Regions from separate parts of the Bradyrhizobium sp. AZCC 1693 genome, predicted to be linked through region 1. Evidence: riboswitches for the same ligand, from Rfam matches in the RefSeq annotation. Region 1 holds a riboswitch; the other holds the start of a gene.
What was found. A riboswitch is a leader RNA that binds a small molecule or an ion and turns the genes downstream of it on or off. The one in region 1 is predicted to bind S-adenosylmethionine.

Region 1 (3,459 bases):
TCCCGGTCGGGTTGTTCGGGTTGGCCAGCCACACCAGTTTTGTGCGCGGCGTGACGCGCGCGAGGATGGCGTCGACGTCGGCGGTGAAGTCGGTCTCCGGCGCAATGACGTTTTTGGCGCCATTCGCCATCGTGGCGATCGGATACACCAGAAAACCATGGGTGGTGGAGATCGCCTCGTCGCCATGGCTGAGATAGGTGTGCGCCAGCAGATTGAGGATTTCGTCCGAGCCGGCGCCGCAGATGATGCGGTTCGGATCGAGCCCATAGGCGCGGCCGATCGCCTCACGCAGCACCCGCGAGGTGCCTTCCGGATAGTCCTCCAGATGCGCCGCCGCCTGCTTGTAGACTTCGATCGCCTTCGGCGACGGCCCGAACGGGGTCTCGTTGGCGGACAGCTTGAACACCTTGCGGCCCGGCTCCGGCACCGGCGTCTTGCCGGGCGTATAGGGCGCAATATCGAGAATGCCGGGATTCGGCACGGGGCGGTTCATCTTCTGGCTCCGGATATTCAGGACGGCTTAGGACCTGGCTGCCCCGTTCGGGGGCACCGTATAGCGCGTTGCGTGGCTGCCGACGAGAGCCGACGAGCGCACCGAGGCGCCGGCCTTGATCAGCGCGGTCTTGATCTTGTCGAAGCCGGTGCCGGCATCCGACACCAGAAGGGCCGCGCCGTCGAAGGCGGTATCGGGCACGGCGACGATTTCGGCGAGCGGCGCCAGCGCGCGAGCGATATCGGCGTTCCAGCCGGCGACGCGCACGCTCCACATCTGGACCTCCGTCACCATGGCGTCGTCGGCGACCCGCGAGATCACGAACACCGGAAGCGCCGCCGGATGATCGGCGCGTTCGAGGAACGGCAGCCGCGCGATGATCTTTGGCGCGCCGTCCGTTTCCAGCGCGAGCCACCATGGCGTGCGGCTCGATATCGCCGACACCAGCGCCAGATCGCCCTTCGATTTCGCCACCGCTTCCACCGCGGCCTGTGCGCTGAAATGGCCGACATAAGGCACGACGAAGCCGAAGTGAAAGCGCGCCGAATCCCGCATCGCGGGCTCGCCGACCGAGACATCCGCATGCACCGCGAACGGCGCCTGGACATAGGTGAAGGTCGAGATGATGACGCGCCAGATGCTCTCGATGGTGTCGAGCGGCAGGATGCCGCGATGGCGCTGCACCAGCTGCCGCATCATGCCGGCCTCGCGCGCCGGGCGGAACGCGGAGCCGACTTCCTGGGTCTGCTTCACCTGGATCAGCCGGTCGATGATGTCGCCGCGCGCCATCAGGAGGCGATGGACCTGCTCGTCGATCGCATCGATTTCCTTGCGCAATTCCTGCAGCGAGGGCGGGGCCGGGGGGGCCTTGGACGGTGCCTTCGACGGTGCCTTGGACATCCTGAAAAACCTTGGTGCCGGAACAGCCCGATGCGGCCGGCAGACAGTCGCATTGATTAGGAAAGACGGGCGCTGAAAGCAAAGAGAAACGTCACGGGCCAGCCCTGCATGATCAGGTTAACCATGGTGTCCAGCCCCCGCCTGCCTTGACGAAATGCCTGGGCCGGACTAGCTTTGTTCCATTCCGTGGTCATTTGAGCCGGCCGGCTTGCAGCCACGTTAAACAACTCGCTAAACAGGCCGGGGACAGAGTTGATCCCGGCCGAACTTTCGTTCAGGCCGGTTTTTTATGGCCTGATTCCGTCCGTAGAGCCTCCGCGAGGAGGAAGGTCGCCACGATGACAAACGTGCATTCGTTACCGAGCCCGTCGATCCTCAACGAGGATCGCGCCCATGAGGCCGATCATCCGACGTCGCTGGTGGCGAAGTTCGGCGCCGAGCAGCCCTTGAAGCTCGATTGCGGCATCGATCTCGCACCGTTCCAGATCGCCTATCAGACCTATGGCGAACTGAACGCCGACCGCTCCAACGCCATTCTGATCTGCCATGCGCTGACGCTGGATCAGCACGTCGCCAATGTGCATCCTTTGACCGGCAAGGCCGGCTGGTGGGAGATCATGGTCGGTCCCGGCCGTCCGCTCGATACCGACAGATACTTCATCATCTGCGCGAATGTGATCGGCGGCTGCATGGGATCGACGGGGCCGGCCTCGACCAATCCGGCCACCGGCAGGGCCTGGGGGCTGGATTTTCCTGTCATCACCATCCCCGATATGGTCCGCGCGCAGGCCATGCTGCTCGATCGGCTGGGCATCGAAACATTGCTGTGCGTGACCGGCGGATCGATGGGCGGCATGCAGGTGCTGCAATGGACCGCCGCCTTTCCGGAGCGCGTGTTCTCGGCGCTGCCGGTCGCCTGCTCGACGCGCCATTCGGCGCAAAACATTGCGTTTCATGAACTCGGCCGGCAGGCCGTGATGGCCGATCCGGACTGGCATCATGGGCGCTATTTCGAACGCAGCACCCATCCGCATCGTGGATTGGCCGTGGCGCGGATGGCCGGGCACATCACCTATCTCTCCGACGCCGCGCTGCATCGCAAGTTCGGACGGCGGATGCAGGACCGCGAGCTGCCGACCTTCTCGTTCGACGCGGATTTCCAGGTCGAAAGCTATCTGCGTTATCAAGGCTCGTCCTTTGTCGAGCGTTTCGATGCCAACAGCTATCTCTATCTGACGCGCGCGATGGACTATTTCGATATCGCCGCCGACCACAGTGGCGTGCTGGCGCAGGCGTTTCTCGGCATCAAGACCCGCTTCTGCGTGGTGTCGTTCACCTCGGACTGGCTGTTCCCGACCTCGGAATCGCGGGCGCTGGTGCACGCGCTGAACGCGTCGAGCGCGCGGGTGTCGTTCGCCGAGATCGAAACCGATCGCGGCCACGACGCCTTCCTGCTCGACGTGCCGGAGTTCTTCGACATTGCACGCGCCTTCCTGGAATCCGCCGGCAAGGCGCGTGGGCTCTCCAACGGTGCGGGCGGTTGACATGGCGGTTCAGGAACCGGCCTTGCCGCTCGGCGGCATAGCGCCCGATCGCACCGGCAAGTATCGCACCGATCACCTCCTGGTCGCCGACATGATCGGGCGCGGCTCGAAGGTGCTCGACGTCGGCTGTGGCGATGGCGAGTTGCTGCAGCTCCTGGAGAGCCGCGGCATCGATGGCCGCGGCATCGAGCTGTCGCGCGAGGGCGTCAACCGTTGCGTCGCCAGGGGGCTCGCCGTGGTGCAGGGCGACGCCGACACCGACCTCGTCAATTATCCCGATGACGCCTTCGACTACGTGATCCTGTCGCAGACGCTGCAGGCGACGCGGCAGCCGAAGGTCGTGCTGGAGAATCTCCTGCGGATCGGCCGGCGCGCCGTTGTCTCGTTTCCGAACTTCGGCTTCTGGAAGATGCGGCTGCAGCTCCTCGTCGGCGGCCACATGCCGCGCACGGAGAATCTGCCGGCGACCTGGTATGACACGGCCAATATCCACTTCTGCACCATCAAGGATTTCGTCGAGCT
Region 2 (3,459 bases), 1.6 Mb from region 1:
CGTGCCAATGCTGCCCGAGGCCCATCGGGCGATTGCGCAGATCGGGAAATTTATCTCCGGCGTGCGCGGCTGATGCAAAGGTCAGACCCGGAAATGCTTGGAGAGCTTCAACCCCTGCGCCTGGTAGTTCGAGCCGATGCGCTGGCCGTACATGGCGTCGGGCCGCGACAGCATCTTCTCATAGACCAGCCGGCCGACGATCTGGCCGTGCTCGAGAATGAACGGTACCTCGCGCGAGCGCACTTCGAGCACCGCCCGCGCCCCCTGCCCGCCGGCGCCGGCATAGCCGAAGCCGGGATCGAAGAATCCGGCATAATGCACGCGGAATTCGCCGACCAGCGGATCGAACGGCACCATTTCGGCGGCGTAATCCGGCGGCACCTGCACGGCTTCCTTCGATGCCAGGATATAGAACTCGCCGGGATCGAGGATCAGGCTGCCGTCCGGGCGGGCCGGAATCGGCTCCCAGAATTCGTCGACGGCATAGCCGCCACGGCGGTCGATATCGACGACGCCGGTGTGGCGCTTGGCGCGGTAGCCGACGAAGCCTGATGTATTTTCGCCGGAGAGATCGACGGACAGCGCCACGCCGTTGGCGAGATCGGCGTCGTCGATATCGACCAGCCGCTCGGCGCCGTGCAGCGCGTCGAGTTCGTCGGCGTTGAGGATGGCGTCACCGGTGCGGAAGCGCACCTGGCTGAGCCGTGAACCCTCGCGCAGCAGCACCGGAAACGTCTTCGGGCTGATCTCGGCATAGAGCGGGCCGTGATAGCCGGCGCCGATCATGTCGAAGCGGCGGGTGCCGTCGGCGATCACGCGGGTGAAGACATCGAGCCGCCCGGTCGAGCTTTTCGGATTGGCGGCCGCCACGATCTGCGGCGGCAGCGCGAGGCTCTCCAGCAGCGGCACGATGTAGACGCAATTGGTCTCGAGCACCGCGCCGTCGGAGAGGTCGATCTCGTGCAGCTTCAGCTCGTCGATGCGCTCGGCGACGGTTGAGCCGGGACCGGGCAGAAAGCTCGCGCGCACCCGGTAGGCGATGTCGCCAAGCCGCAGATCGAGGCTCGCCGGCTGGATCTGGCTTTCGACAAAGGGATATTCCGGCAGGATCAGGCCCGCATCTGCCATCGCCGCGATCATGCGGTCGGGCAGAATTCCGTTGGCGTCGGGCGGAAGCGTGAACGGCACGGCGCGATCCTCAATACGGCCCAAAACTCATCCAAACCTCGTAAATATGGGCTTTTAGGGGTTATCCGATGGCCGCCTTGACGGGAAGGGCGCGAGGTAATATCAGCATGACTTATCCCGTGGTGATTTGAGCCGGCCGGCTTGCAGCCACGTTAAATAAGTCGCTAAACAGGCCGGGGACACGTGTGATCCCGGCCTGTGGAAATTTTTCCAGGCCGGTTTTTTGTGACCATTTTTCAATGGTGGTCATGGCGGAGGTCACATGTCTGAGACTGGTTCTACCAAGCATTATCGTCCCGAAACCCGCCTTGTCCATGGCGGCACGCTGCGCTCGCAATTCGGCGAGACGTCGGAGGCGCTGTTCCTAACCCAAGGCTACGTCTACGACAGCGCGGAGCAGTGCGAGGCCCGATTCAAGGGCCAGGATCCCGGCTTTATCTATTCGCGCTATTCCAACCCGACGATCGAGATGTTCGAGCGCCGCATGATCCAACTCGAGGGCGCGGAAGCCGCGCGCTCGACCGCAACCGGCATGGCCGCGGTGACGACCGCGATCCTCGCACCGCTCCGGGCCGGCGACCACGTGGTCGCTTCGAAAGCCCTGTTCGGCTCGTGCCTTTACGTGGTGCAGGATCTGCTGCCGCGCTACGGCATCGAGACGACGCTGGTCGACGGTCTTGATCTCGACCAGTGGCAGCGCGCGTTGCGGCCGAACACCAGGTCCTTCTTCCTGGAGAGCCCGACCAATCCGACGCTCGACGTGCTCGACATCCCGGCGATTGCCGAGATCGCGCACAGTGGCGGCGCACGGCTGATCGTCGATAACGTCTTCGCCACGCCGATCTGGCAGAGCCCGCTTTCGCTCGGCGCCGACGTCGTGGTCTACTCCGCGACCAAGCATATCGACGGCCAGGGCCGCTGCCTGGGCGGCATCATCCTGTCGTCGGAAGCTTTCATCGCCGAGCACATCCACAACTTCATGCGCCAGACCGGGCCGTCGCTCTCGCCGTTCAACGCCTGGGCCCTGCTCAAGGGCCTGGAGACGCTTGGCGTGCGCGTGCGCGCGCAGACCGAGACGGCGGGCAAGGTCGCCGACGTGCTCGCGTCGCACCCGAAGATTTCGCGGCTGATCTATCCCGGCCGCGCGGATCATCCGCAGGCGGCGCTGGTGAAGAAGCAGATGCGCGCCGGCTCGACGCTGGTCGGCTTCGAGGTCAAGGGCGGCAAGCAGGCCGCGTTCCGCTGCCTCAACGCGCTGCAGATCGCGCGCATCTCGAATAATCTCGGCGACGCCAAGAGCCTCGTCACCCATCCTGCGACCACGACGCATCAGCGCCTGACGCCGGAGGCGCGCGCCGAACTCGGCATCAGCGAAGGTTTCATTCGCTTCTCGGCCGGGCTCGAGCATGCCGATGATCTGATCGAGGATTTTGCGGCGGCGCTGGAGAAGGCGTGAGTGATTGCAACGCATGACAATGTCGTCCCTGCGAACGCAGGGACCCATAACCACGGGGAATTGTGAGTTAGGCAAGACGTCTGCTACTGCCTTTGATCATTTGGGCCGCGGCGTATGGGTCCCTGCGTGCGCAGGGACGACGGTGATGCGTTAGCCCAGCGTTACATCGGCCGATACGTGCGCTCGTCGCAAGGCGGTTGGCACAAAATATCGAAAACAACCCCATGCACAGTAGCCTGGTATCATTGGCGTGGATGCCTTGAGCGATCTGGTGATGGATGGCGCGCTAGCGCAACTACATCGGTCTGTACGCCCGCACGTCGGCGGGCACGTTGACGCCGAGCTTGATCTGGCCGACCGATTTGATGATGTCGTCGCCGAGCAGTTGGGCGAAGCAGGCGTAGCCCCAGTCGCTCATGTGCAGGCCGTCGGAGATGACGAAATTCTCGATCGGGATCGCCTGCTTCTCGTGCCAGTCCCTCATCACTTCGAAGCGCGGGAACACTCCGACGCGACGGAGCTCGGCGACCTTTGAGAGCAGCTTCACCATCTTGCCGGCGTTTTCCGCCTTGGCGGTGACGGCCGGCGAATATTGCGGATCGACCAGCACGAGATCGGCGCCCGCGGCCTGAATCCGCGCGATGCCCTCTTCCACGACCTTCGCGGTCTCGGTGGGATCGAGGTTACGCAGCACAGCGTTGGTGCCGACCTGCCAGATCACCATATCCGGATGCACGTCGATGACTTCGGTCTGCAGCCGCTTCATCATCTCTGGCGCGTCGTCGCCGCCCTTGCCGCGATTGACGACGGTGATG

Region 2: it holds a riboswitch for S-adenosylmethionine, as region 1 does, so the genes downstream of both, V1293_RS21085 (O-succinylhomoserine sulfhydrylase) here and metX (homoserine O-acetyltransferase MetX) in region 1, are expected to answer to the same signal.

What each region holds. Positions count from the first base shown of each region.
Region 1 covers NZ_JAZHSD010000001.1:6,045,504-6,048,962, forward strand. The annotation lists gene hisC (histidinol-phosphate transaminase) at 1-493, opposite strand, end outside; gene V1293_RS28675 (chorismate mutase) at 521-1,393, opposite strand; SAM riboswitch at 1,570-1,649, shown strand; gene metX (homoserine O-acetyltransferase MetX) at 1,732-2,937, shown strand; gene metW (methionine biosynthesis protein MetW) at 2,939-3,459, shown strand, end outside.
Region 2 covers NZ_JAZHSD010000001.1:4,401,157-4,404,615, forward strand. The annotation lists gene V1293_RS21075 (alpha/beta hydrolase) at 1-73, shown strand, start outside; gene V1293_RS21080 (2'-deoxycytidine 5'-triphosphate deaminase) at 82-1,188, opposite strand; SAM riboswitch at 1,298-1,377, shown strand; gene V1293_RS21085 (O-succinylhomoserine sulfhydrylase) at 1,451-2,644, shown strand; gene V1293_RS21090 (SGNH/GDSL hydrolase family protein) at 2,940-3,459, opposite strand, start outside.